2 linked regions of the Prosthecodimorpha staleyi genome follow. The main gene of each other region encodes a partner of the protein of the gene in region 2 in a complex. Links are inferred from orthologs where the notes say so. Each region holds a gene or a part of one and is shown on either strand. Other genes may lie near its edges.

Evidence for each region.
Region 1: the proteins of KL771_RS18195 (region 2) and uvrB are in contact, whole or in part, in a crystal structure (PDB 7EGT), measured with the Thermus thermophilus proteins. The link is inferred for Prosthecodimorpha staleyi from one-to-one orthologs. Residues at the interface, in WP_096412145.1 of Thermus thermophilus: His654, Arg656, Phe657, Gln666, Asp668, Glu669, Lys680, Arg681, Leu682, Ser683, Lys685, Tyr686, Ala687; in WP_096411307.1 of Thermus thermophilus: Glu23, Leu25, Arg26, Asp27, Gly28, Glu29, Arg30, Phe31, Arg55, Glu326, Asp327, Phe328, Glu379, Ser382, Gln383, His398, Gly400, Arg401.

What each region holds. Positions count from the first base shown.
Region 1 is NZ_JAHHZF010000003.1:205,233-219,230, reverse strand. What follows is about bases 6,174-9,410. They hold uvrB (excinuclease ABC subunit UvrB), read right to left. Parts: upstream 9,035-9,410; coding sequence 6,374-9,034; downstream 6,174-6,373. Other genes in these bases: KL771_RS06905 (DMT family transporter), read right to left, coding at 9,325-9,410; KL771_RS06915 (AAA family ATPase), read right to left, coding at 6,174-6,308. In the rest of the region: KL771_RS06945 (MBL fold metallo-hydrolase), read left to right, coding at 1-642; KL771_RS06940 (lysozyme inhibitor LprI family protein), read right to left, coding at 679-1,362; KL771_RS06935 (hypothetical protein), read right to left, coding at 1,359-1,805; KL771_RS06930 (hypothetical protein), read left to right, coding at 2,071-2,769; KL771_RS06925 (hypothetical protein), read left to right, coding at 3,053-3,445; KL771_RS06920 (Uma2 family endonuclease), read left to right, coding at 3,589-4,161; more of KL771_RS06915, read right to left, coding at 4,983-6,173; more of KL771_RS06905, read right to left, coding at 9,411-10,188; KL771_RS06900 (hypothetical protein), read right to left, coding at 10,465-11,070; KL771_RS06895 (hypothetical protein), read right to left, coding at 11,213-11,593; KL771_RS06890 (hypothetical protein), read right to left, coding at 11,849-12,520; KL771_RS06885 (anti-sigma factor), read right to left, coding at 12,846-13,670; KL771_RS06880 (sigma-70 family RNA polymerase sigma factor), read right to left, coding at 13,667-13,998. UniProt on the Escherichia coli protein: The UvrABC repair system catalyzes the recognition and processing of DNA lesions. A damage recognition complex composed of 2 UvrA and 2 UvrB subunits scans DNA for abnormalities.
Region 2 is NZ_JAHHZF010000009.1:53,787-67,880, forward strand. Bases 7,112-10,444 are described here. They hold KL771_RS18195 (ATP-dependent helicase), read right to left. Parts: upstream 10,081-10,444; coding sequence 7,312-10,080; downstream 7,112-7,311. Other genes in these bases: KL771_RS18190 (50S ribosomal protein L11 methyltransferase), read right to left, coding at 7,112-7,283; KL771_RS18200 (DUF3616 domain-containing protein), read right to left, coding at 10,222-10,444. Outside these bases: KL771_RS18165 (methyl-accepting chemotaxis protein), read left to right, coding at 1-516; NAD-dependent DNA ligase LigA, read left to right, coding at 722-2,851; KL771_RS18175 (hypothetical protein), read left to right, coding at 3,017-3,427; KL771_RS18180 (aminopeptidase P family protein), read right to left, coding at 3,432-5,249; KL771_RS18185 (50S ribosomal protein L11 methyltransferase), read right to left, coding at 5,382-6,269; more of KL771_RS18190, read right to left, coding at 6,363-7,111; more of KL771_RS18200, read right to left, coding at 10,445-11,196; KL771_RS18205 (MFS transporter), read left to right, coding at 11,395-12,600; KL771_RS18210 (hypothetical protein), read right to left, coding at 12,606-13,052; KL771_RS18215 (hypothetical protein), read right to left, coding at 13,258-13,770; KL771_RS18220 (thioesterase family protein), read right to left, coding at 13,878-14,094. UniProt on the Escherichia coli protein: A helicase with DNA-dependent ATPase activity. Unwinds DNA duplexes with 3'-5' polarity. Translocates on single-stranded DNA with 3'-5' polarity. Initiates unwinding more efficiently from a nicked substrate than double-stranded DNA.

The sequences.
Region 1 (13,998 bases), on a different replicon or contig from region 2:
GCCCTCGTTCCCGTCACCGACTTCCAGCAGAACTGCTCGATCCTCGTCGAGACGGCCACCGGCATCGGCGCGGTGGTCGATCCGGGCGGCGACGTGCCGCGCATCCTGGCCGGCATCGGGCAGATGAACGCCCGCATCGAAAAGATCCTGCTGACGCACGGCCATCTCGACCATGCGGGCGGTGCGGCCGCCCTGAAGGCCGCGCTCGAGGCCCGCCAGGGCGGACCGGTCCCGATCGTCGGGCCGCACCGCGCCGAGGCCGCGATCCTGGCCAACATCCCGACTTCCGCGGCGAAATGGGGCCTGAGCGGATACGAGGCCGCCACGCCCGACCAGTGGCTCGAGGAGGGCGACCGGGTCACGGTTGGTTCGATCGGCTTCGACGTGCTGCACTGCCCGGGCCATTCGCCCGGCAGCGTGATCTACGTGCAGCGCGAGGCCGGCTTCATCCTGATGGGCGATGTCCTGTTCCAGGGCTCGATCGGCCGCACCGATCTCCCCTTCGGCGACCACGCCACGCTGATCCGGTCGATCCGCGACAAGGTGCTGCCGCTCGGCGACCATTTCGTCTTCCTGCCCGGCCATGGCGGCATGAGCCGGATCGGCGACGAAAGGGTCTCCAATCCCTTCATCCAGGATTGAGCCAAGCCCGGCGGCGCGGCTGCGGCCGGGCTGCCGTCACTTGACCGGCAGGTAGCCGCCCGCGACGCTGCCGCGCTCGGTGCAGGCCGGGAAGGGCGCGCCCGGCTTGCCGCCGTCCGGCACCTCGACGGAGACCTGCAGCGCGCCGGCCTTGCGGGCGATCCGCACGGTCCAGCCGACGGCGGTCTCCCGGGATTCCGCCGCAAGATCGGGCCGGCCGCCCCTGGCGGTGCCGGTGAAGCGGCAGGTCCACAGGCCGCCGGGATCGCGGGCGTCGATTTCGACGATCCAGCTGCCGGCATCGCCCCGGCGCACCACCAGCCGGCCGCGGGCGTTGGCCCAGTCGCCGGCGAAGTCGGCGCGCGGCGTCGGGTCGATCGAGGCCAGGAAGGCGGAGCGCGCGGCGAGCGCCGTCGCCAGACCGGCGCGGTCGCCCTGCAGATCGTTGCGGTCGGCCAGGAAGGCGGCTTGGTCTTCGCGCAGGATCTTCGCCGTGACCAGATCGAGCCGGCGCAGCAGGCCGGCGATGGTGCCGGCGATCTCCAGGTCCCGGGCCGAGAGCCCGGCATCGGCGCAGATGGCGCGCTCGGTCGCGTTATGAGCCTTGGTGCAATCGAAGGAGGCCGGCGCGGCCAGGGCCGGGGCGGCGCCGGGGCCGCAGGAGACGGAACCGGCAAGGAAGCAGGCCGCAAGAAGGCCGGCGGAGGCGGAGCGGATCATGGATGGATCTCGACGGGCACGGGATCGTTGCCGTCGCCGGGGTCGTAGGTCCAGCGGCCCCGGCCGGCTTCTTCCGAATAGACCAGTTTCGTGTCGGTTCCCAGCTTCCGCGACAGTTCGAAGCCGGTTCCGTCCGCATCGAGGCTGTAGAGCCAGGCCGGCGGGGTGCCGGTGTCGAAGCGGATCAGCGCGCCGATATCCTCGGCGACCAGCCCGTCCGGCACCTGTCCGGCCAGATCGCCGGCATAGCGCGGCAGGGCGCCGCGCTCGCGGCGATAGCTCTCGACCAGCGCGACGATCGGCGCGGCCGCGGCGGCGGCCTCGCGCCATCGGGACTGGTCGGCGCTGCGGTCGCCATGGCCGAGCAGCACCAAGGCCGCGCCGGCCAGGAGGACGCAGACGACGAGGGCCATGACGGCGATGCGGCGCAGGGACGGCAACATGGGCGAAGGCTAGCATGGTTCGGATCCGGTCCCCAATCCGCCCGGGCCTCGGATCGGGGTTGCAGCGCCGGCATGGTGAATGGCGCTGCGGGACCGTGCCGAGGCGTGCGATCCTGCCCGAATTTCGCCCCGTCGGCCGCGCAGGCTGCGCATCCGACCGCTCCGTCGCCCGATCGGGTCGGCGGGCGGCTCTCGCGGGGCGGGCTGCGAAGCGCGCGGCCCCGACCCGTCCACCATCCCGGCCGAGCCGGAAGGAGCGATCGCCATGACCGGCGTCCAGGCATTCATGACGACGGCCCTGCTCGCCACAGGTTTCGCCCTGGCCGGTCCGGCAGTCCTGCCGGCCCTGGGTCCGTCTGCGATCGGGCTCTCCGGGGTCGGGCAGGCCCAGGCCGCCGCCCCGGAGGCGAAGCCCGCAGCGCAGCTGGCGAGCCCGGTCGAGGACTTCAACCGCACGCTCGGCGAGGTCAAGAAGTCGCTCGGCGACCTGACCGGCCGGATCGAGCAGTCGACCAAGGACATCGAGAAGGTCACCGCGCCGGATGCGGCCCGCAAGGAACTGGCCGAGCTGCAGGCGCTGATCGCCGACGCGCTCGGCTCGGTCTCCGACAACGGGCCGGTCGCCACGCTCGGCCAGAAGGTGATCGAGTTCTCGCGCGCCAAGCAGCGCCAGATCGAGGCCGACACCAAATTCACGGCCGAGGAGCGCGCCTTCCTGCTGAAGGAATGGACCCGCATCGGCACCGAGGCCCGCCGCGCGGCTGAAGACCTGACCAATGCCCGGCAGGAATTCGCCAAGCTCCTGCGCACGGTGCAGACGCGCAGCGACTATATCGAGGAGCTGCAGGCGCTCAACAATGCCGACCAGATGCTGCAGGTGATCAAGCGGCTCGCCGACGACATCCGCAACGCGTCCTCGGCCCTGAAAAACTTCATCCAGACCGTCACCCCGCCGCAATCCTGATCCCGTCGGCGGCATCTGGGCCGCACGGGTTGCGTCCCATCCCCGTGCGGCCCGAAATCTCCCCGGCCCGAATCTCTCCCGCATGGGCCTCTCCGGGGCGGCCCGGCGGGACCTGTGCCGAACCGCCGCAGATTTCCTGAAGACCCGCGAAAGCCTGCCCGCCATGGTCGCCGAGATGCCTTGCCGCCGCCCGTCCCCGCTCGCTGAACCCGTTGTCCCCGCCGGGGGCTTGAGCCTGCCGGCAGCGGCGATCCGGCCAAGGACTGGGACGACCCTTTCGGAGTTGCCGAAGGTCGGGGCGGCCGCGACCCGGCGCGCGGCCCTGCGGACACCCCACGCCCGGCGCGCGACCTTCGCCCTGGCGGCAGCCCTGGTGGGCGTTGGCCTCGCCGGCTGCAAGCTCTCCGAGGAGACCGGCTTCGTCGAACTGCGCCGGCAATATGCGCAGACCGGCGCCGGCATCTACCGCCTGGAAGGCGAGGAGGTCCCCGGCCTCGCCAACCCGACCGCGACCGCCTCGGCCATCGTCCGCCGCCGCACCGGCACCGTCACGGTCGACTTCTTCCGCGCCGATCGCGCCTACGAACTCTGCCGCTTCCCCCTCGCCAAGAACCGCATCGTCACCGTGACGCTGACGCTCGAGGGTCGCGAGATCAAATGCCGCGTCGAGGCGTGAGGGCGGGGCATTGCGGCGTTCCGGCCGGTCCGGCTTGAACCCCTTGCCGGCGGGCGTCAATCGGCCCCGGACGGCGATCCCCGGTCGCCTGCCGACCGGCCGGACGTTTCCGTCCGATCGGGAAATGCTCTAAAGTCTCGCGCATGAACATGCGCACGGTTCTTTCGGCGGACGGACGCCTGCGCCGCGCCTTCACGGTCGAGGACGTGGAGCGCATGGTCGAGGTCGGCCTGATCGGTCCCGACGAGCGTCTGGAGATCGTGGCCGGGGAGATCCTGCCGATGTCGCCCAAGGGAGCGCGCCACGAGGCGCTGCGCGTCGCCCTGCTCGAACATCTCTTCGACCATCGCCCACCCGGCCTGCGCATCGCCTCCGAACCCGGCTGGCGCCTGGGCGAGGCGCTCTATCTCGAACCAGACCTGCTGCTCTATCCGTCCGCCATCCCGCTCGATCGCCTGCGCGGCCCGGACGCGCTGCTGGTGATCGAGATCGCCGACTCGACCCTCGGCTTCGATCTCGGCCCCAAGGCCGCCGTCTATGCTGACCAGGGCGTACCGGAATACTGGGTCATCGACGCCGCCACCCGGGCGACGCATATCCACCGCCGGCCGGGGGCGGAGGGATATGCGGTGATCGAGGTGGTCGCGGCGGAGGCGGAGGCACGGGCCGCTGGGGCGGGGATTTCGGTGGTGATCGGGGCGTTGGGGGAGGGGTGATCGCGTCGGCGGCTCCTCAGAACGGCGAGGGGATCGAGCGCGGACACGCCCATCGGTGTGAAATACCGCAGGTCGCGTGTGAGCACCGTGTAGCCGTGGACGGTCGCGGTAATGTGACCGGCGCGAGGCGTTTGACTTTCTTGACACAATAACGGTGTCCTGAAAATGTCATTTATTTAGTAATAAATTTGATAAAATTAAGTAATACCTAGAGATACATTGAGCGCTGGTTCTCCAAATTCTAATAATGCATCACATATTCATCCAGTGACATATGTCAAGCAAAGCCTTCCGCAATTGTGAAAAGCTTGGAGATATCTCGGCAAGTTTCTTTGGGGAAATAGAACAGAATAGATCTACTCCAACTGTTGTTTTGTCATAATCAATGTTTGCTTTTCGCAATTGTCTTATAATTATTGACTCGCATACAATTCCTTCGTAATTTTTCTGTGGTACTAAATTTGTATTTATGCTCCCGTCGTCTTGCAAGAACGGTGCAATCCAGGATTCTAAAGACCTATCGGCAATACATATTATTAATTGGTCTTCCTTTATTCCAAGCTTATTTAAGTGAAAACGCAATTCAGTATTTAATGAATCACAGCTTTTATTTCTTTTTTCTCTATCGAATATCACGACGACTGGATGGTGCCGATTACCAAGATTCTGAAAATGAGCGTATATGCGCGTTGCGATTGCCTTCATCTCGACGTCAGAGTTGTTGATCCCAAGAAGTATAACTCTCTTTCCCGGACAAATACGGTTAATTACAAGTTTTTCTTGCTTTCCTTCGACTATAAAAGCTGGGTCTGCCATTGATTTTAACCAAGCGATCCAGTTGTGTAAAACCAGCCGAGGCCAAAGCCAGTTTTTTTCATTATTTGACGTAGTCGTTTTGTATCGGAGATCGCGCTTGTCATTGTGTATCCAGCTTTGAAGTCGACAAGTACGATCTCCTCTGGTCTTAGCAAATTTATTAGCGTTTCGCTGTGAGTTGTTATGAGGGCAAAATTATTTTTATTCTTCTCGCAAGATGCCCTAAGTAAGTTTACTATCTCGCTTAACATGCGTGGATGTAGGAAATTTTCCGGTTCCTCAATCACAAAAATCGATCGATTACTTAGAATCGCAGTTACTAAGGCAAGCCATTTCACAGTTCCGTCAGAAAGGTAGCGCAACGGGACAATGAACTCGCAGCCGTCGCCTCTTAATGTGGCGCGCATTTGCAGGCGGTTCTCGATTACCCTATTTTCAACGTCTATATCTATAATGTCATCGTTCACAAGTTTCAGTAGCGATTTAATTCGAGGTAGAATATCTGGTTCATACATATCAAACTGATTCAAGTAAAAATTAAGACGATATTCGTCCTCAATTTGGGGTTTCTTGAGATGAAATATTGTTGCAGCAAGACCGCTTCCATCCGGATTTACTATTGGCTGAGTAGAAATATCTTCATCGCGCTTTACGTTCTCCGGGACAATATTGAAAGCACGGCCGGCATGAAGATCAATCGTGATCCTCGAAAAAAGATATCCAAATATATACGATTGAGATATCAAGGATATCTCAGAGAATATGTCTTTCTGACTGTTTATAACTTCGTCGAAATAAATCTTTCTATTTCCCAGAAAATCTAAAAAATCTCTCGATTCACTTAGATCCACCGAAATTTCTTTGCCTTTTGACTTTATTATTAAATCGCTAAGTTTATCGTGATCGATAGCTTTTGCTGTAAGTGAAAACAAACCAATGCTAATCTCTTGGGAACCAAACCCTACCTCGCCTTTCTGAGGGTCGAAAAAAATATTAGCGCTATACTTGTACGCAATAGTTTTCTTGTGATTTCTATTTTTACCATTCCTTGGACGCTCTGGGCCATCGCCAAAAACAGTTATACTTAAATATTGGGTTTCCCCTCGCCGTGCGGTCTCTGTTGCTCGATCAAATACTTCTCCTGCACCACCTGAGCGGCCAATTGCCTCTGATGCTGAAAATATGCAGATATTTGAAATGAACTCAAATAAACGTACGATAGTAGTTTTACCAGCCCCATTTGTCCCAAGCAGTACATTCAATCCTTGCCGAATTTCAAACGAGAAATTGCGGAGGCTTCGAAAACCATCAACTTCGATTTTTCTGAGCATGTAAGAAACCAAAAACTCACTAAAGCCACACATTTATAGAAAGCGAACGCACGCAAGTCTAGGCCTTATGTTCTCCCCTTCCAACGCCCCTTGCCCTTGGCGGCGACCGTCCCCGCTGCCGTGCTCGAGGCCGGGCGCTTCGGCAGCTCCCCCGTCCCGAGCGGGATTTCCGTGCGGCCGACGGTCATTTCGTCGAGGGAGTTCTTGCGGGCGCGGCTGGGGGGGAGGTTGCCGGCGGCGCCGTATTTGCGCGGGCCGGTGAAGCCGCCGGTGGTGTCGTCGACGGCGGCCTGGCGGGCGATCGGGTCATCGGCGACCATCAGGTCGGTCTCGCGCAGGCGCTTGATCTCGTCGCGCAGGCGGGCGGCGGTCTCGAATTCCAGGTTGGCGGCGGCGTCGCGCATGCGCTTCTCCAGGTCGGCGATATGGGCCTGGAGATTGTGGCCGACCAGATGGCCGCCCTCGGCGAAGCCGGCATCGACGGTGACGTGGTCCTGCTCGTAGACCGAGCCGAGAATGTCGGAGATCTCGCGCCGGATCGTCTCGGGCGTGATGCCGTGCTCGACATTGTAGGCGGTCTGCTTCTCGCGCCGGCGGTCGGTCTCGGCGATGGCCCGCTCCATCGAGCCGGTCATGTGGTCGGCATAGAGCACCACCCGGCCGTCGACATTGCGCGCGGCGCGGCCGATGGTCTGGATCAGCGAGGTCTCGGAGCGCAGGAAGCCTTCCTTGTCGGCATCCAGGATGGCGACCAGGGCGCATTCCGGGATGTCCAGGCCCTCGCGCAACAGGTTGATGCCGATCAGCACGTCGAAGGCGCCGAGGCGTAGGTCGCGGATGATCTCGATCCGCTCCAGCGTCTCGACATCGGAATGCATGTAGCGCACGCGCACGCCATGCTCGTGCAGGTATTCGGTCAGGTCCTCGGCCATGCGCTTGGTCAGGGTGGTGACCAGGCTGCGGTAGCCGCGCGCCGCGACTGCCTTGACCTCGCCGAGCAGGTCCTCGACCTGGGCCTTGGCCGGGCGGATCTCGATCGGCGGGTCGATCAGGCCGGTCGGCCGGATGACCTGTTCGGCGAAGACGCCGCCGGCCTCGTCCATCTCCCAGCCCCCGGGGGTCGCCGAGACGCAGATGGTCTGCGGCCGCATCGCGTTCCATTCCTCGAAGCGCAGCGGCCGGTTGTCCATGCAGGAGGGCAGGCGGAAGCCGTATTCGGCCAGCGTCGCCTTGCGCCGGAAGTCGCCGCGATACATGCCGCCGATCTGCGGCACGGTGACGTGGCTCTCGTCGACGAAGACCAGCGCGTTGTCGGGCAGGTATTCGAACAGCGTCGGCGGCGGCTCGCCCGGCTTACGGCCGGTGAGGTAGCGCGAATAGTTCTCGATGCCGGCGCAGGAGCCGGTCGCCTCCAGCATCTCGATATCGAACACGGTGCGCTGCTCGAGCCGCTGCGCCTCCAGGAGGCGGCCGGCGGCGTTGAGCTCGTTCAGCCGGTGCTTCAGCTCCTGCTTGATCGAGGTGATCGCCTGCTGCAGCGTCGGCTTCGGCGTTACATAGTGCGAGTTGGCATAGACCTTGACGAATTTCAGGGCCTGCGCCTTCTGCCCGGTCAGCGGGTCGAACTCGACGATGGATTCGACCTCGTCGCCGAACAGGCTGATGCGCCAGGCGCGGTCCTCATAGTGGGCCGGGAAGATCTCGACGGTATCGCCACGCACCCGGAAGGTACCGCGCACGAAGGCGGCCTCGTTGCGCTTGTATTGCAGGGCGACCAGGTCGGCCAGAAGCTGGCGCTGGTCGAGCCGCTCGCCGACCTCGATCGAGAAGGTCATCGCCGTATAGGTCTCGACCGAGCCGATACCGTAGATGCACGAGACCGAGGCGACGATGATCACGTCGTCGCGTTCGATCAGCGAGCGCGTGGCGGCGTGGCGCATCCGGTCGATCTGCTCGTTGATCGAGGATTCCTTCTCGATGAAGGTGTCGGTGCGCGGCACATAGGCTTCGGGCTGATAGTAGTCGTAGTAGGAGACGAAATATTCGACCGCGTTGTTCGGGAAGAAGCTCTTGAACTCGCCATAGAGCTGGGCGGCGAGCGTCTTGTTCGGAGCCAGGATCAGGGCCGGGCGCTGGGTGCGCTCGATGACCTGCGCCATCGTGTAGGTCTTGCCCGAGCCGGTGACGCCGAGCAGCACCTGCAGGCGCTCCGCCTGCTCGACGCCGGCGACCAGATCGGCGATCGCGGTCGGCTGGTCGCCCGCCGGGGCATATTCGGACACGATCTTGAGCGGGATGCCGCCTTCGGATTTCTCCGGCCGCTCGGGCCGGTGCGGCGTCCACAGCTTGCCGTCCTTGAACAGCGGATTGCCGGACGAGATCAGCGCGGAAAGCGCCTCGACGGTGGCGGTCGCGCTGGCGCGCGGCATCGCCTGCGCCTCCTCGAGCGTCAGGTCGAGCCCGGCCATCGGCATCAGGCCGGCGCGGGCGCGCTCTTCCGGCGAGGCGTCGCCATCCGCGCCGCGCTGGCGGCCCTTGGCGCGCGGCTTCTTGTCGGCCTTCCCGGTCGCGGCGGCGGGACCGGCGGCCTTGGCGGTCGGCGGCGCGGCCGGACGCTCGCGTGCGGCCTCCTCGGTGATCTGCTGCGCCCAGCCGGCGACCGGCCCGCTCAGCGGCACGCCCTCGAAGCCGGCCTGCGGCTGCTCGCCGAAGCCGTCGCCGGTCAGGCTCGAACCGGCGGGCTGCGCGAAATCGGCTCCGCCGGCCTCGGCATCGAGCGGCACGGAGGCGTCCAGAGGGGCGACGAGGGGGCCGCGGCGGCGGGGCGCTGCAGCCGGGGAGGCGGATTTCGGGGAACGGGCCATGGCCCGAATATGGCCCGAGTCCCCCGCCCGGAAAAGGGCGCCGGCCGCCGATCCCGTCAGACCGTGTCAGGAGGGCGGGAGGGGGAGCCCTTCACGGGGTGTTGGTAGACTGGGTAGGCAGAGTGCAAATGGCCGCCGGGAAGCCCGCGCCTTCAGGCTGCCGTGTGGGTCCGCCCGGGGCGCCACTGGCCCCAGAGAGTTCCGGCGACGATCATGCCGGCGCCGGCCAGAGTCGCTGCGCCCGGCACCTCGGCGAAGAACAGGAAGCCCCAGACCGAGCCCCAGACCAGGGCGGTATATTCGATCGGCGCCAGAGTGGCGGCCGGGGCGCGCGCGAAGGCCATCGCCAGCAGCATGTGGCCGACGACCCCCATCGCGCCGATCAGCGCCGCCAAGGCCCAGCCCTCCGCGGAGACCGGCACCCAGACCCAGGCGGCCGGGGTGGCCAGGATCAGCGCGGGGCCGATATTCTGGAACGCCACGATGGTCACCGCCGGGTCGCGCGTGGCGCGCGAGCGCAGCAGCACCAGCGACAGCGCATAGGTGAAGGCCGAGGCGACGGCAGCCAGCACGCCCCAGCCGGCGGTGAAGCCGGCGCTGCCGAGCCGGCCGCCGACGATCACCAGCATGCCGGCGAAGCCGATTGCCAGGGTGGCGCCGATGCGCCAGGAGAAGCGCTCGCGCAGGATCACGACGCCGAGCAGCGCGATCAGGGCGGGTGCGATGAAGGACAGCGCGATCGCCTCGGCCAGCGGCAGGGCGGTCAGCGAGTAGAAGAAGGTCGTCGCGGTGACCACGACCAGCATCGCCCGCCAGGCATTGGCCGTGATGGTCTCGCGCCCCGGCCAGCCCGGACGCAGCCAGGCGGCGAGCAGGAGTGCCCCGAGCGACCCGGAGGCGAAACGCAGGAAGGCGAGCTGCGCGACCGGCATCTGGCCGCCGAGATACTTGATGGCGACATCCATGGCGGCGAGCAGGCCGACACCGGCGACCGCGAGAAGGGCTGCGGCATTCATGGTCGGCGGCGTCTCCCGTGGGGGCGGCCCGGTGGCCGCACCCGGCGCGCGTTCCGATCCCGGGAGATCGTTCGCAGGCCGTTTCGTTGTTCGGACTGGCGCGCCGGTCGTTCCGGGCGGGAAACGGCGCGGCGCGTCGCATCCTTAGCGGTTTTGCGCATCCGCGGCGAGCCTTGCCGGGCGCGGAGCCGGGATGCGGGCGCCGCGGGGGCTTTCGCCGACCTGCGGGGCCGAGTTTCGGCTCTGCGGGGGTCTTCGAGGGTCCCGAAGGGATCGTCAGCCCATGCCGGCCGGATGACGGCGCAACGTGGCGGCCAGCTGGATCAGGCTGAGGGCGAGGAAGCCGGCCAGCAGGCAGGCCAGGGCGATGCGGGCGTCGGGGGTGATCGAGACCGGGTCGCCGAGGCCCGGGATCAGGAACAGGGCCAGCAGGGCGCCCCAGAACAGCGCGGCGACGATCAGCATGCGCCGGCTGGCCTTGGGCCGGAACAGGAGTTCGGAGGGTGAAAGCGGCGAGCGCAGCACGGGCGTCGGTACGGTGGGCCGGCCGGCCACGTCGCGCAGATCCAGCCGGAGCCGGATCAGGCTGCCGATCGTGAAGGCGAGCATCGAGATCGCCAGCGCCGTGGCCAGGGCCGGAATCGAAAGCCGGTGATCGAAGCCGACGACCACGGCCGGCATGGCAAGGCCGATCGCCAGGCTCGCCGTCAGGCGCACCGTGCGCTGGCGTTCCTCGACCGCGTCGCGCAGGGCCGCGTCGGCCGCATAGGCCTTGACCGGTCCGAAGACCGAGAATGCGGCGAGCGGGACGAATGCCGGACGCCCGTCGCTGTCGGCGAAACGGTAGTCCGGAAGGCGGGGAAAGAGGGCCCGTAGGCTCATGGGAGTTTCTCCTCGGCAGGACTCCTGACAGCTCTGGCGTCGCGGCCGCGGCCGGGCGTCCCGCCGGCCGCGCTCCGTGAACGGCGGCAGCGGCGGGCGGAGGCGGTCAAACCCGCTTCCGCACCGCCGCGATCGTCTCGGCTCAGTAGCTGTTCTCGTAGCGGCCGTTGGCGCGGGAATTGTCGTGGCGGGCACGGGCGCGCTGGGCCGGGGTCACGCAGACATGGTCGCCCGGGAAGGCCTCGCGCCAGACATAGCCGTTGCGGCAGGTGTCGCGGCCATAGGCGCCGCCCGACGGATTGACGCGATACTTGGCGGCGAAATTGTCGGCCTTGGCGCGAGCGCGCTCGGCCGGGGTGACGCAGACGGTGTCGCCGACGAAGGCCTCGCGCCAGACGTAGCCCTGGCGGCAGGTGTCGGGGCCGTAAGCGCCGGCGGCGGCCGCGGGGCCGGTGGCGGCGAAGGCCGAAAGGACGGTGACGACGGCGGCAGCACCAAAGGCGACGAAGCGGGCGGTCAGCATGGTCGGTCTCGCGGGGTTCGGAGGGGGCGGCCGGTTCGTTTCTTCCCGTCCGCCGATGTTTCGAGACTATTGCGCGGCCACTGAACCGGCTCTGAGGGACGGTTGCAGAAAGCGTTCATCATGAAATCTCGTGTCCGGACGGTTACGTCGCGGCGCTGCATCCGCACGGGCCGGCCGCTCCGCGTCCGGATCGCGCCGGGCGGTGAGACCCTGACCGGGCGCCTCGATGTCGGTCCTTCACCCGTCCCCGGGGCGTCATTGCGGCCGGGCGCGGGCGCACCAGTCGAGGCTTTCCGGCTCGAAGGCCGGCCGCTTGCCCTCGATGTCGCCGAGTACCGACACCGCATGGGCGGCGGCTTGGTCGGCGGAACGGTGCAGCATCACGGGCCGGCAGTCGCGCACCAGCGTCAGCTTCGGGTCGTCGAGGCGGCCGAGCGGCTTGCCGGCGGCGTCGACGATCCGGCCGAGCACCTGCACGATGCCGCCCTTGGGATCGAGATAGATGCGGCCCTCGCGGCGTGCGACCCGGCCGGTCTCCGGCCCGCCCGGGGCGTCGGCCAGCGGCGCCGTCAGGGTCGTGAACAGGAAGGCCAGACTGCCGTCGGGCCGGAAGCAGGAGGTCTCGACCTGGCGGGCGATACCGTCGATGTCGAGCGTGATGCGCAGCACCGAGGCGGCCTTGTCGTCGCGCCGGTCCCAGAACGCGAAAGCATCGCCATAGCCGTTGCCGAAATCGCGTCGCCAGCCGACCCAGCCCTCGGGGCCGGCCTTGGACAGCACGGCCTCGCAGGCCGCCCAGGCCTTGCGGATCTCCGGCAGGGCCGGATCCTCCGCGGCGCGTCCGGCCGTGGCGGCCGACAGCAGCCCGGCAGCGAGGCCTGCGAGCATCGTCGCGGAGTGGCGCAAGGACGAAAGGCGGAACGGCATGGCGACTCCTGCTCGGGATCGCCGCAGCCTAGCAGATTGCTGAAAAACGCGCCGGAATGCGATCAAACGCGGGTCGTTCCAACTCTGTCATCCCCGGGCTTGTCCCGGGGATCCAGACTTTCCAAGGACTTGGCCATCGCACTGGATCCCCGGGACAAGCCCGGGGAAGACAGAATGGCGGGTTCGGAGTGATTTTCAGCAGCCTGCTAGATCAAGCCGCGCCGCCGGGGGAGGCCCGGCGGCGGGTCGCCGTGCGGATCGCCCGCAGCAACGGATTGGCCTCGGCGATGGGCCGCCGTCGGCATGCGGCGGCCGGTCAGGGGGCTCACAGGGTCCGGCTGGTCAGGCCTTTCATCAGCACCGGGCCGGTCGGCCGGCCGGTCGGCGAGCCGGTTTCGGGTTCCAGCGTGATCTCGAACAGCTGGTCCGGGCGCGGGCCCGGCAGGCTGCCGAGATCGAGCGAAAGGGTCCGCGCCCGCCCGGTCAGGCCGACCGGGACCGGGCCTTGCGCCTTGTCCTGCAGCGTCCAGACCTGCAGCGCACGGCCGGCCGGCACCGGCAGGTCGGTCAGCGGCACCAGGCGCACGCGGCCATCCGCGAAGGCCTCGACGACGGCGCCGGGCTTGCCGGGTTCGATCAGCAGCACCGCGACCACCTCCGGCCGGGGCGCTGCCCGCATGGCGACCGAAAGGGCGACGGCGGCGACCAGGGAGGCGGCCACGGCCAGCCCGCGCCAGACCCGCAGGTTGGCCCACAGGCCGGGGCTGGCCCCGGCATCGGTACCCGGTCCGGGTTCGCCAGGGCGGCGGAAGGGCAGCACGGTGCCGCCGGATTCCGCCGAGGCTGCGATATCCTCGGCGACCGGACCGGCTTCGATCCGGGCGGCGGCGGTCTCGCCGGGCGCGGCGCGTTCGGCGGCCGCAATGCCGGCTTCGATCGCCGGCCACAGGCGGTCGGGCATCGGGCGCTGCGGCGCGGTGGCATCGAGCTCGGCGAGCCGGTCGCGCCAATGGGCGACCTCGGCGGCGAACAGGGCGTCGTCCTCGGCAAGGCGCTCGGCGGTGGCGGCGTCCTCGGGCTCGGCCAGTCCGAGCACCCATTCGGCCGCAAGGACCGTGCGGCGGGCGGGATCGCGGGCGAGGTCGGTCATCCGAGGCACTCTTTCAGGGTCGACAGGCTGCGCCGTATCCAGGATTTGACGGTGCCGAGCGGCATGCCCAGCCGGCCGGCCAGCTCGCCGTGGCTGAGCCCTTCGGTATAGGCGAGCACAATGGCGGCGCGGCGTCGGGTGTCGAGACGTTCCAGGCAGCGGCGCAGCGCACTGGCCTCCGAGAGCTTCAGGACCATGGTCTCAGGATCGTCGCCCTCGGACGGCCGGTCGAGTTCGTCGGGTTCCGCGACCAGGTCGGTGCGCGCCTCGGAGCGCAGGATGTTGAGCGCCCGGTTGCGCAGGATGGCATAGATCCAGCTCCGGCCGC
Region 2 (14,094 bases):
CCCTCCGGCCAGATCGTGGCATCCGGGCGGCCCGGTCGCTTTCCGGTCGCCGGCCAGTCGGTCGCCGCGCGGCCCTGGTTCACCGCGGCCCGCGGGCTGGCCGACGGCAACGACTATGCGGTCGCCGACATCTCGGCCGAGCCTCTGCTCGGCGGCGCGCATGTCGCCACCTATGCGGCCGGCGTGCGTGAGGGCGGCGACCCGCGCGGCCGGCTCATCGGCATCCTCGGCATCCAGTTCGACTGGGCCCCGCAGGCCCGTGCGATCGTCGAGGGCGTGCGGCTGACCGAGGACGAAAAATCGCGAACCCGGGTGCTTCTGGTCGACGCGGACCGTCGCGTGATCGCGGCGTCCGACCGGCAAGGCATCCTGCGCGACCGCATCGACCTGCCGGCGGGCCAGGAGGCCGGCAGCCTCTTCGCCCCGGACGGTACGCTGGTCGCCTTCCATCACACGCCCGGCTACGAGACCTATCGCGGCCTCGGCTGGTACGGGGTGATCCAGCAGCGCCCCTGATCCGGCGCTTCGCGAGAATCCTGACCGCCGCTTTGCGTCCGCTGCGCGGAGCGGTCCGTGTCGGCTGGTGAGCGAGCATGGCCCGCTCCGGCCAGCCCGGCATCGACGTTGTGGTCGATGCGGGTGCCGCCGGCGCCGGTCGCTGTCCTCCGGGCGCGGCCCTGCTATAACGGCGCGACGCCCCCTGCCAGGACGCCCGACCGCCATGACTGACGCGCTGCCGACCGCCGCCTCGCTCCCCGTCGACCAATTGACCGAGACGCAGGCGACCGCCGAACTGGAGCGGCTGGCCGCCGAAATCGCGGTTCACGACCAGGCCTATTTCAACGAAGACGCCCCGCTCATCTCGGACGCCGACTACGATGCGCTGCGGCGGCGCAACCTCGCCGTCGAGGCGCGCTTCCCGCATCTGAAGCGCGCCGATTCGCCCTCCGAGCGGGTCGGCCTCGCGGTTTCGGCGAAGTTCGCCAAGCTGCGCCATGCCGTGCCGATGCTGTCGCTCGACAACGCCTTCGCGGATGGCGACGTGGCCGACTTCGCCGAGCGCGTGCGCCGCTTCCTGAAGCTCGGCGAGGCCGAGGTCGCCTTCACGGCCGAGCCGAAGATCGACGGCCTGTCCTGCAACCTGCGCTACGAGGCCGGCCGGCTGGTCTCGGCGGCAACGCGCGGCGACGGCTTCGAGGGCGAGAATGTCACCGCCAATGTCCGGACCATCGCCAACATCCCGGACCTGCTGCCGGCCGGCGTGCCCAAGATCGTCGAGGTGCGCGGCGAGGTCTATATGAGCCACGTCGACTTTGCTGAACTCAACCGGCGTCAGGCCGAGGCCGGCGAGAAGCTCTTCGCCAACCCGCGCAATGCCGCCGCCGGCTCGCTGCGCCAGCTCGATCCGAACATCACCGCCGCGCGTCCGCTGCGCTTCTTCGCCTATGCGTGGGGCGAGATGGCGGCGATGCCGGCCGAAACCCAGATGGGCATGGTGCAGGCTTTCGGTGCCTGGGGCTTCCCGATCAATCCCTTGATGCTGCTGTGCCGGACGACCGAGGACCTGCTCGCGCACTACCGGATGATCGAGGCGCAGCGCGCCGGGCTCGGCTACGACATCGACGGCGTCGTCTACAAGGTCGACCGGCTCGACTGGCAGGAGCGGCTCGGCTTCGTCTCGCGCAGCCCGCGCTGGGCGATCGCCCACAAGTTCCCGGCCGAGAAGGCAACGACGATCCTGCGCGCGATCGACATCCAGGTCGGCCGGACGGGCGTGCTGACGCCGGTCGCCAAGCTCGAACCGGTCACGGTCGGCGGCGTCGTGGTCTCCAACGCCACCCTGCACAATCCCGACGAGATCGCACGGCTCGACGTGCGCGTCGGCGACACCGTGATGGTGCAGCGGGCCGGCGACGTGATCCCGCAGGTGCTCGGCGTGGTGGCGGAGCGGCGGCCGCCGGATGCCGAACCCTATGTCTTCCCGTCCGTCTGTCCGTGCCCGCTGCACACCCCCGTGGTGCGCGAGACGACCGCGACCGGCGAGGAGGGCGTGCGCCGCATCTGCACCGGCGAATTCGCCTGCCCGCACCAGCGCCAGGAGCATCTCAGGCATTTCGTGTCGCGCCGGGCCTTCGACATTGAGGGGCTGGGCGAGAAGCAGATCGAATTCTTCTTCCACGATCCCGACCTCACGGTCCGCGAGCCGGCCGATCTGTTCACGCTCGCCGCGCGAGACGCGGTCAACCTGAAGAAGCTGAAGGACAAGGAGGGCTTCGGGGCGACATCGGTCGCCAAGCTTTTCGCCGCCATCGACGAACGACGCCGGATCGGACTGGAGCGCTTCGTCTTCGCGCTCGGCATCCGCAATGTCGGCGAGACCACGGCGCGCATGCTGGCCCGGGCCTACGGCTCCTGGGCGGCGCTGCACGCGGCTGCACTGGCGGTTGCGGCCGGCGACGCGGCGGCGCGCGAGGAGATGGACGCGATCGACCAGATCGGCGAAACGGTGATCGACTCCATCGCCGACTATTTCGCCGAGCCGCACAATCTCAACGTGGTCGAGCGCCTGGTCGCCGAGATGACCGGCGGCATCGAGGATGCCGAGAAGCCGAAATCCGACACGGCGGTTGCCGGCAAGACTATCGTGTTCACTGGCACGCTGGAGAAGCTGACCCGCGACGAGGCCAAGGCGCAGGCCGAGCGGCTCGGCGCCAAGGTGTCCGGCTCGGTCTCGTCCAAGACCGACCTCGTGGTCGCCGGCCCGGGTGCCGGATCGAAGCTGACCAAGGCGCGCGACCTCGGCATCGCGGTGATCGACGAGGACCAATGGATCGCGATGGTCGGAGCCTGAGACAAATCCTTACGGAAAGGACCTTTGCGGGCTGGTCCTGATGGGGGCCGCACGACTGCCCATGGTGGGCGGCGCGACATTAACTTCGGGAGACGCCGGAACCGGGCTGGGGAGCGCCGGGTCGGCGACCGGAGGAAAATCGTGGCGACCGCAGCCGATTCCGCAATGCCCGAGCCCGTCGCGCCGCTCTCGCCCGCCCGGCGGGCGATCTCCGGACTTCCGGAGCCGGTCGCGCCGTTGTCGCCTGCCCAGCGGGCGGCCCTGGCGGCAGCCGCAGCGACGCCGCTGCATGCCTATCGGCGCGGCTATGCGGCCGGCCGTACCGGCCCCTTCTTCCGGCATGCAACCATTGCGGCGCTGACGGCGCGGGGGCTCCTGATGCTGAGCCCCGCCGGCGCGGTCTGCCGGGTGACGGCGGCCGGGTTCGCGCGTCTGCGCGATATCCGGACGCGCGCGCACCGGTTCGCCTGCGTCTGGCCGGAAGGCGACGAGGCCGCGGCCGGCAATGCCGTCGATGCCGCCGCCACCGGCCGCCAAGGCAAGGGCGGCCTGGCAGCCGACGGGGCGGCTCCCTGACCGATCAGGCGAGCGGCGCCGTGGCGGCGTCGAGCCAGGCGCCGGTCTCGGCATCGACCCGCGGGCCGACGGTGGCGCGGACCCGCGCGTGATAGGCGTCGATCCAGGCGCGCTCGGCGGCCGTCAGCAGGTCGGTGTCGATCAGGCGGCGGTCGTAAGGGACGAGCGTCAGCGTCTCGAAGCCGAGCATCGCCCGCTCGCCGCCCGGGATCGCCTCTGGCTCAGTGACCAGGACCAGGTTTTCGATCCGGATGCCATAGGCGCCGGTCTTGTAGTAGCCGGGCTCGTTGGAGACGATCATGCCCGGCTCCAGCGCGACCATGCCGGTCTTGGCGATCCGGTGCGGTCCCTCGTGCACCGACAGGAAGCTGCCGACGCCGTGGCCGGTGCCGTGGTCGTAGTCGAGGCCGGCCTGCCACAGCGCGATCCGGGCGAGCGTGTCGAGCTGCGCGCCCGTGGTGCCTTTCGGGAAGCGCGCCATCGAGATGGCGAGATGGCCCTTCAGCACCAGGGTGGCGCGCTGCCGGGCTTCCGGATCGGGCGCGCCGACGGCCAGCGTGCGGGTGATGTCGGTGGTGCCGTCGCGATACTGGGCGCCGGAATCGAGCAGGAAGACCGAGTTCGGTTCGATCGGCCGGTTGGTGGCGCGGGTCACGCGGTAGTGGACGATGGCGCCGTTCGGGCCGGCGCCCGAGATGGTGTCGAAGGAGATGTCGAGGAGCGCGCCGGTCTTGGCCCGGAAGGCTTCCAGCATCTCGACGGCGCCGATCTCGTCGAGCCCGCCCTTCGGCGCCTCGCGGTCGAACCAGGCCAGATAGGCGACATAGGCGGCCGCATCGCGCAGATGCGCGGCGCGCGCGCCGGCGATCTCGGCCGCATTCTTGAGGGCCCGCGGCTTCAGGACCGGATCCTCGCCCTCGACCAGACTGCCGCCGGCCGCCGTGATCGCCCCGGCGACGGCCTCCGACGTCCAGGCCGGATCGACCAGCACCGCCGCCTTGGCGGCGCCGAGGGCGCCGAGGGCGGCCGGAAAGGCGCCGGGCTCGGCGACATCGGCGATGTCCTCGAGCGCGGCGCGGACCTCGTTGCCGAGCTTGCGGCCGTCGATGAACAGTTCCGGGCGGCCCTCGCGATGCAGCACCGCATAGGAGATCGGCAGCGGGGTGTGCGACACGTCCGAGCCGCGGATATTGAACGCCCAGGCGATCGAATCCGGCTGCGACAGGATCGCGGCATCGGCCTTGCGGTCGGCCAGGATGGCGGCGAGCCGCTGAAGCTTGGCGGCGGCCGTCTCGCCGGCGAACTCCGGCGGGTGCAGCGCCACGGCGCCGAGCGGCGGCGCCGGACGGTCGACCCAGACGGCATCGAGCGGATTGCCGTCGACCGCGACGATCTCGGCGCCGGCCTTCTCGGCCGCCTTCTTCAGCCGCCGCATGCCGCCGATGGTGTGCAGCCAGGGATCCAGCCCGAGCCGCGCGCCGGGGGCGAGGTTCTTCTCCAGCCAGTCGGCGACCGGGGTCTCGACGATGTCGACCAGATCGAATACCGCCATGTCGACCTGCACCTGAGCCTGCAGGGTATAGCGGCCGTCGACCAGGATGGCGGCGCGGTCGCGCAGAACGATCGCGGCGCCGGCCGAGCCGGTGAAGCCGGTCAACCAGCGCAGGCGGTCGGCCGAGGCCGGGACATATTCGTTCTGGTGCTCGTCGGCGCGCGGGATGACGAAGCCGTCGAGGCCGCGCCGGTCGAGTTCGGCCCTGAGCGCGGCGACCCGGACGGGGCCGACGGTCGGATCGGTGATGTCTTCGAAGCTCTGGAACATCGGCAGGCGGCCTCGGATCGGGGGGCTAGAACGGCCCGCGTCCGAAAGGACGCGGACAAGGCGCTCTATATTATTGACTCTAGAGCATCCTGCGATCGGGTGGTTCCACCCGAACGCAGGATGCTCAAGGGGTCAGGCGCGGCTGTTGCGCAGGATCAGCGCCATCCAGTCGTCGCGCTCGATGGCGTCGTCGAGATGGAGGCCCTGCATGCGCCAGGCGGCGAGGACCTTGGGGGCGTCGCTGGTGCGCAGACCCGACAGGACGACGGCCGCGCGCGGGGCGAGCGTGCGCGCCACCGGCGCGGCGAGGCGCATCAGCGGGCGCGCCAGGATATTGGCGACGACCAGATCGTAGGGCGCCTGCTCCATTAGCCGGCGCGCGCGCATGCCGTCGGCGACCAGGCACTCGACCAGCCCGCCGACGCCGTTCAGGCGCACGTTGCCGCGCGCGATCGCGACCGCGACCGGGTCGATGTCGGTCGCCAGCACCTTGACGCGCAGCACCCGCGCGATGGCGATGGCGAGCAATCCCGTGCCGGTACCGAGATCGAGCGGCCGGGCGAAGCGCTCCTTCTTGAAGAGGAGGTCGAGCGCGGCGAGACAGGCCCAGGTGGTGGCATGATGGCCGGTGCCGAAGGCAAGTTCGGCGTCGATCTCGATCGACTGGCCGGTCGGCGGCCGCCGGACGCGGTCGTGGCTGCCATGGACGAAGAAGCGGCCGGCCTGGACCGGATGGCGGATCTCCTCGCTGAGCGCGACCCAGTTGGTCGCCTCGTCGAGCACGCTCGCCTGCGGCTCCAGCCCGAAGGCATCGGCGCCGAGCACGTCGATCACCCGTTCGATCGCCTCGCCGGGCTCGCTGTCGAGCACCAGGGCGAACACCGTCCAGACATTGCTGTAGGCCGGGGTTTCCTCGAGCGTGACCGGGAAGCCTTCGAGTTCGAAGGCATCCTCCAGCAGGTCGGCGATCCGGCGGGCTTCCTCGAAGCCGGCGGTGAGACGGACCTGGACGGTGGGCATGGCGGCTCCGCGGCGAGGAGGATGAGGAGGGGCAGGATCGGTCAGGGCCGCTGTTCTGGCACGGCGGCAGGCGGCCGGTCCAGTGCCGGAGCGTCAGCGGTGGAATGCATGGCGGCGGGCGGGCTTCTCGAAGGTCAGCGAAGCCCATTCCTTGGCGGCCAGCCGGCGCACCAGCACGAGGCCGCGCGCCCGGTAGGCGGCGACGAGGCGGGCTTGCTCGCCGATCCTCAAGCCGGCCACCACCAGCCGCGCGCCCGGCGCCATCAGGCGCACGACCGGGCCGGCGAGGCGGCAGAGCGGATCGGGCAGGATGTTGGCGAGCACCAGGTCGAAAGGCGCTGCGCGGGCGAAGCGGATGTCGTCGAGCCCGTCGGCGAGGAGGGCGCGGAAGCGGCGCGAGACGGCGTTGCCGGCCCGGTTGGCCTCCGCCATGCGCACCGCGACCGGCTCGATGTCGGAGCCGAGCACGGCGGCGTCGCCGATCGCGCGGGCCAGCGCCAGGCCGAGAATGCCGGTACCGGTGCCGAGATCGAGCACGTTCACCGGCCGCGCGCGGCGCAGTTCGAGGTCCAGCGCCATCAGGCTCAGCTGGGTCGAGGCATGGTCGCCGGTGCCGAAGGCGGTCGAGGCCTGAATGACCAGATCGGTGCGGCCGAGCCGGGCCGGGTCGGCCGGGCGGTTGTGGTCGCCGAAGACCCGGAACCGGCCGGCGGCGACCGGCGGCAGGCTGTCGAGGCCGATCGCCTGCCAGTCGGCATCGTCATAGGCGCGCAGGGAGAGCCCGGACAGGCGGTCGGCCGCATCCGGGTCGTCGAGATGCAGGGTCAGCCGCTCGGTCAGCTCAGTGAGATCCGGGCGGAGCGAGAACCACGCCTCGGCCCGCCAGCCGCTGCCGCCGCCCAGATCGAAAGCGCCGGCGGCATCGGCCGCGATATGCTCGTCGCCGGCGATCAGGTCGGCGAGCGCACAGACGAAACCCTCGGGACCGTCGAGGGACAGAAGCCAGGTGGTCACAGGCGCCCCGTCATGGCAGGACCGGCCGTCACGGGCGGGTCACGAAACTGTCGAGCACCCGCTTGCGGCCGGCGCGATCGAAATCGATGGTCAGCTTGTTGCCCTCCACCTCGGTGACGGTGCCGTTGCCGAACTTCTGGTGGAAGACCCGCTCGCCGACCTTGAAGTCCGACGTCTCGGTGCCGACCGACTTGGCGATCAGCGTGCCTTCGATCAAGGCCGAAGCCTTGCGCGGATGCACGGTATTGCCCCAGCGGTCGCGCATCTCGCCGCGCCCGCCCGCGCCGCCGAAATTCGAGCGCCCTTCGGCAAAACCGCCGCTGCCCGTGTCGGGCTGCGCCCAGCTGCCGGACTTGCGGTCGTCGCCGCCTCGCGTGCGATCCTCGCCGCCTTTCAGGCGCTGCGCGCGCTGCCAGCCGGGCGAGGAATAGCTCGACCCGAACGGGTCCATCGCGTCGAAGCGGCTGCGGTCGTAGCCGCCATAATTGGACGACGGCTCGCGCACCTCGACATGGGCTTCCGGCAATTCGTCCAGGAAGCGGCTCGGGATCGAGGCCTGCCAGGAGCCGTGGATGCGCCGGTTGGAGGCGAACCAGATCTTGGCCCGCTTGCGCGCCCGGGTGATGCCGACATAGGCGAGGCGCCGCTCCTCCTCGAGCCCGGCCGCGCCGTTCTCGTCGAGCGAGCGCTGGTGCGGGAACAGGCCCTCCTCCCAGCCGGGCAGGAACACCGTGTCGAATTCGAGCCCCTTGGCCGAATGCAAGGTCATGATGCTGACCTTGTCGGCGGTCGGATCGTTCTCGGTATCCATCACCAGGGAGACATGCTCGAGGAAGGAGGGCAGGGTCGGATAGTCCTCCATCGAGCGCAGCAGTTCCTTCAGGTTCTCCAGTCGCCCGGGCGCTTCGGCCGACTTGTCCTGCTGCCACATCTCGGTATAGCCGGCCTCGTCCAGGATGATTCCGGCCAGCTGGCCGTGCGGCAGCCTGTCGAGATCGCCGCGCCAGCGCGCGAAGGACGCGGCCAGCCCGGCCAGCGCGCTGCGCGGCTTCGGCTTCAGCTCCTCGGTCTCGACGATCTCGGCGGTCGCCTGCAGGAGCGGCACGCCCTTGGCGCGCGCATAGGCATGGACCTGCTGGATGGTCGCGTCGCCGAGCCCGCGCTTCGGCACGTTGACGATGCGCTCGAAGGCGAGGTCGTCGGCCGGCTGGCAGGTGACCCGGAAATAGGCCAGCGCGTCGCGGATTTCCTGGCGCTCGTAGAAGCGCGGGCCGCCGATGACCCGGTAGGGCAGGCCGATATTGAGGAAGCGCTCTTCCAGTTCGCGCATCTGGAACGAGGCGCGCACCAGAACGGCGATCTGCGACAGGGCGTGGCCGTCGCGCTGCAGCCGCTCGATCTCCTCGCCGATGGCGCGGGCCTCCTCCTGGCTGTCCCAGACCGAGGCGACCACGACCTTCTCGGCCGTCTTGTCCTCGGCGTCGGTGAACAGCGTCTTGCCGAGCCGGCCTTCGTTGTGGGCGATCAGATGCGAGGCGGCGGCCAGGATGTGGCCGGTCGACCGGTAGTTTCGCTCAAGCCGGATGACCTTCGCACCCGGGAAATCGTGCTCGAAGCGCAGGATGTTGTCGACCTCGGCGCCGCGCCAGCCATAGATCGACTGGTCGTCGTCGCCGACGCAGCAGACATTCTTCGAGCCGGTCGCGATCAGGCGCAGCCACATATACTGCGAGACGTTGGTATCCTGGTACTCGTCGACCAGGATGTAGCGGAAGCGGCGCTGGTAGTCGGCGAGCACGTCCGGATGCGCGCGCCAGATGGTGATGACATGCAGCAGCAGGTCGCCGAAGTCGCAGGCGTTCAGCGCCTTCAGGCGGTCCTGATAGGCACGGTAAAGTTCGCCGCCCTTGCCGTTGCCGAAGGCGCGCGCCTCCAAGGGCGGGATGCGGTCCGGTGTCAGGCCCTTGTTCTTCCAGCCGTCGATGAAGGCGGACAGCTGGCGCGCCGGCCAGCGCTTCTCGTCGATCCCGGCCGCCTGGATGATCTGCTTCATCAGGCGCAGCTGGTCGTCCATGTCGAGGATGGTGAAATCGGACCGGAGCCCGACCAGTTCGGCATGGCGGCGCAGCACCTTGGTGCCGATCGAATGGAAGGTGCCGAGCCACGGCATGCCCTCGACCGCCTCGCCGACCAGGGACGAGATGCGGTGCTTCATCTCGCGCGCGGCCTTGTTGGTGAAGGTCACGGCCAGGATCTGGCCGGCGCGCGCACGGCCCGTGGCCAGGATATGGGCGATGCGGGTGGTCAGGACGCGGGTCTTGCCGGTGCCGGCGCCGGCCAGCACGAGGAGCGGACCCTCGGTGGTCAGGATGGCGTCGCGCTGTTCGGGATTGAGATTGTCCAGATAGGCGGATTCGGCAGGCGGCGGGCGCAGGCCGGCGGCGCGCGCCGCGATGCCGCCCGGACGCGCCATCGGCGGCGGCGCGGGCGCACGCGAGCGGGTGAGGCCGGCCGGAACGGGGTGGTCCGGATCGAACGGAAAGCCGTCGCCGGCGCCCGGATGACCCGTGGCGTCGTCGGCGAAGCGGTCATGCGGATAGGCATCGTCCCCGGACGCCGGCTCGTCGCCAAACGGGATCCGATCGAACGCGACCGGATCGTACCCGTCCATCTCGGGACCGGGCGTCTCGGGCTCGTTCGGCAGATCGCCCGGGAAGGGGGCTTCCGCAAAGGGATCGTCCAGGATGTCGTCCGGCGCCGCCGCGGGGCGGCGCGACGGCGGCTTGCCTGCGCTCATGATGTTTCCGACTCGTTCTCCTGATCCCCTATATAGGCCATGCCGACGCGGCCGGGCAGGGCGGTCCGGCGGGATCTGTCACGGTCGTGCCGGTCGGCCGGCACGATCGGAATTTCTCGCGTCACGGCACTCCTTGGCGGATCAGTTCAGCGTGACGGTGATGCCGCGGAAGTGCTGTTGCGCGGCCGGCAGGGACTTGCATTCGGCGCCGCCGATCTTCACCCCGCCGTCGTCGCTCAGGATCTGAAGCTCCGACGATCCGGCGACCGCAAACAGGGCCTCGGGCCGCAACGTGCCGAAATCGATGCCCGGCACGGCGATCGGATCGGCCGCGCCGCCGGACCAGCGGTAGAGCGCGAAGCTGCCGGCATCGGCGGTCGGGCCGGCGACGATCAGGTAGCCGTCGCCGATGCGCTCCAGGCTGCGGATGCCGCGCCCGCCGAGCGCGACCAGCGACACCGCCCCGATCGCCGGTGCGGCCCCTGCGACGATGTCGGCCGGATTGTCCAGCGTCACGACCAGCGCCTTGCCGTCGACCAGGGGATTGCGGAAGCCGACCAGCAGCCGGCCGTCCGGCGTGGCGGCGAGGCCCTCGATGTTCAGCCCGCCCGCGGCCTCCGGGGCACGCTCCGCTGCGGCCGCAAGCCCGTAGGGCGCGAGCGCCGGGGCGGCCAGGAGCGCCGGCAGGAGGCCGGTCGATGGCGTCCCGGCGGGTGCAAGCGAGGTGACGGCGCCGCCCGGCACGATGTCGGTAGCGAACAGCCGCTGCCGCTCGGCGCGCAGCTTGCCGCTCGAATTCCGACCATGCGACGCGATCCAGTAGATCCGGTCGCCGATGCGAGCGGCGCCCTCGAGGTCGGATTCCCGCGTGCCGGTCCTGAGGAAGCCGGCGAGCGGCACGGTGCCGCTCGGCGCGCCGCCCGCCAGGGCATAGATCCTGAGCGTGTTGTCTTCGTCGCTGGCCACGACGAAATGCCCGGCATCGATCGGCACGGCGGCGGACGCGTCGCACATGCCGTTGAAGAGGCGGCTTTCCGGCTCGGCTGCCGCCGGGGCCGCCGCCGCCAGCCACGCCCCCAGGAAACAAAAGCCGATCCGTGTTCGGAAGTCTGACATCGTGCGGCTCCGGTCCGATCGCGTGCCCACCCTATCACGAGCGGTGTGCAACCTGTCGCAGATGTCGGATGCCGGCCAGGGCGAGGCGCCGGAGACGAACCCCGGCCACGGGGCCAAGCCGCAGTTGCGCATTGCCGACGGGGCTCGCCTGCCGCTTCGGCGCTTCTCGGTGCGGGATTCCTGCCCTATTGGTGGGCAATGACCACACCGCCCGCCGCGCCGCTCACCCATCGCCCGATCGTCTTCCTGACCGCGCTCGCCGCGGTGAACTGGTTCGGCTTCGCCGCCTGGAACGCGCTCCTGAACAATTTCGCCAAGGAGCAGGCCGGCTTCGACGGCCTCGCCATGGGGCTCTTGCAGTCGATCCGCGAGGTACCGGGGCTGCTGGCGGTGTCGGCGCTCTTGTTCCTGCTGATCATGCGCGAACAGACCCTGGCCTATGTCAGCCTGGTCCTGCTCGGAATCGGCGTGGCGGCGACCGGCTATTTCCCGAGCATTCACGGGCTCTGGGTGACGACGCTGATCATGTCGGTCGGCTTCCACTACTACGAGACCATGGCGCAGTCGCTGACGCTGCAGCTCTTCTCCAAGCAGGAGGCGCCCAAGGTACTCGGGCGGCTGTCGGCGGTGACGGCGGCCTCGCAATTCGTCGCCTTCGGCGGCATCGCGCTGATCTGGTGGGCGATCCGGCCGAGCTATCAGTCCGTGTTCCTGATCACCGGCGGGTTGTGCATCGTCGGCGCGCTCGTGGCCATCGCGATCTTCCCGCGCTTCGAGGGGCCGGTGCCGCAGCGCAAGTCGATGGTCCTGCGCCAGCGCTACTGGCTCTATTACGCGCTGACCTTCATGACCGGGTCGCGCCGGCAGATCTTCACGGCCTTCGGCGCCTTCCTGCTGGTCGAGAAGTTCGGCTTCGGCGTCGCCGAGATTTCGATCCTGATGCTCGCAACCTATTCGATCAACACGGTGGTCGGCCCGCGGCTCGGCCACCTGATCAACCGGATCGGCGAACGCCGGACGATCATGATCGAGAACATCTCGCTGATCCTGGTCTTCGCCGGCTACGCGCTGTCCGACCAGTCCTGGATCGCGGCCGTCTGCTACGTCGCCGACGGCGTCTTCTTCACCTTCACCATCGCCCAGCGCACCTATTTCCAGAAGATCGCCGACCCGGCCGACATCGCCCCGACCGCCGGCGTCGCCTTCACGATCAGCCATATCGCGGCGGTGTTCATCCCGGTCCTGTTCGGCATGATCTGGCTGAAGAACCCGTCCCTGGTCTTCCTGATCGGCGCCGCGCTGGCCACCGTCTCGCTGACCTTCGCCTTCCTGGTCCCGCGCAACCCGGAACCCGGCCACGAAACCGTCCTGTCGCCCGCGCGGCGGCCGGTGGTGGCGGAGTAGGGGGCTCAGGCGGACAGGGAGCGGGCGGCAGGTCCACGATCATCGGCTGCGCCGATCACGTGGTCCACCCATTCGCTCGGCATCCGCCCCTCGAAGGCCGGACGCTGGGCTTCGACGAGCGCGAGGAAGTCGTGGCCGCTGAGCCCTGCCTCGAAACTCAAGGCCGCCAGACGGGACACGCCCTTGAGGCGCATTCCTTTCGCTTCGGAAACAAGGTCGGAGGCCGTCAAGGCGTCCGAAATGTCTCGGCCCAGATCATAGGCGCGTTCGAGCACGTCCCCGTCCACTTCTGGCACGGATAGCGCCTTTTCGATCTCCTCGAAGAGCGCGACGACTTGGTGAGATTGGCGAAGGCGATCGACCAGCATTCTGGCTTCCGGTGGGGTCAGCGTGGGAATCGTGCCGCCTTCCGGCAACAGGGGGGCGATCATCGAAGCACGATCGGCAAACATGAAGCCTCCTCGACATGCGGATGTTACAGGTTTGAACCCACCGAACATCTCTTCCGGAGGGAAGTCGCGGCATCCCATGCGACCATTTCCTCAAGCGAACCGGCAATCCGACTTGCTTCGCAACGTCTGAGATCGGGTGCCGATCCGACCGTATGGAAAAACTTCCGTTGGCTTGAAGGCCTGATCCGCCGTGGCTCTGACGAGTTTAGCCTCGGTAGTGAATATAAACCTTCAGCGCAAATGACGCAAAAACCTCGGCGACGTTCTCAAGGTGGCGTAGCGTGCGACTGGGATATCGGCTGTATCTTCCAGACCGGTTGTTCAGCCACCAGCCCGGCTCGCCCATTTCTCCAGTCCATGTCAGCTCGCCTCCGATGCGGCCCGGTCCGAGGCCGACAAGCAGTGGATGGCCGATGGCAAACCACCCGGACGGAAGCGGGACGCGGCGCAGACGGGGAGCGAAGGCACCTGAAAGGTCCGTCATGCTCTCCATGGCGAGGCGAACGGTGCCGGTAGCGTCCACGAGCCAGAGCACGGACAATCGCGATCCCGCCGGTTCCAGGATTGCGCCATGGGTCGCGCTTTCGGAGATCGCCAGCAACGCCGCGGCCGCGCGGCCGTCCAGTGGCACCCAGGCCCTTTCCCCGATCCGCTCCTCTTCAACCCGAATATAGGCCGGTGTCTCGAGTGGCCCGAAGCGGTCGTCCAGTGAATCCATGGGTAGGCCGTATGCCGAGAAGAGAAGTCAACCGACATTCAGTAGCTCGCCCTTTGGTTGAATTGCAAGGTGCAGTCCGGACACACTTAGCCCCTTGAAGGCTTCCTTCACCCCTTCCTGACGATCCCGATCTTGCGGCCCGCGCGCTCGGGCCACGGCTTGCCGTCGTCCTGGGCTTTCATGGCGGTCAGGGTGGCCATCACGTCCTCTGGGAAGGGGGCGGTGCGCCGGGCGGCCATGTCGACATGCAGGTACATCTGCTCGCAGGTGGCGGAGAGCCAGCCTTCGGTGGCGTGGCGCAGTTCGGCGAAGACGTGCAGGCGC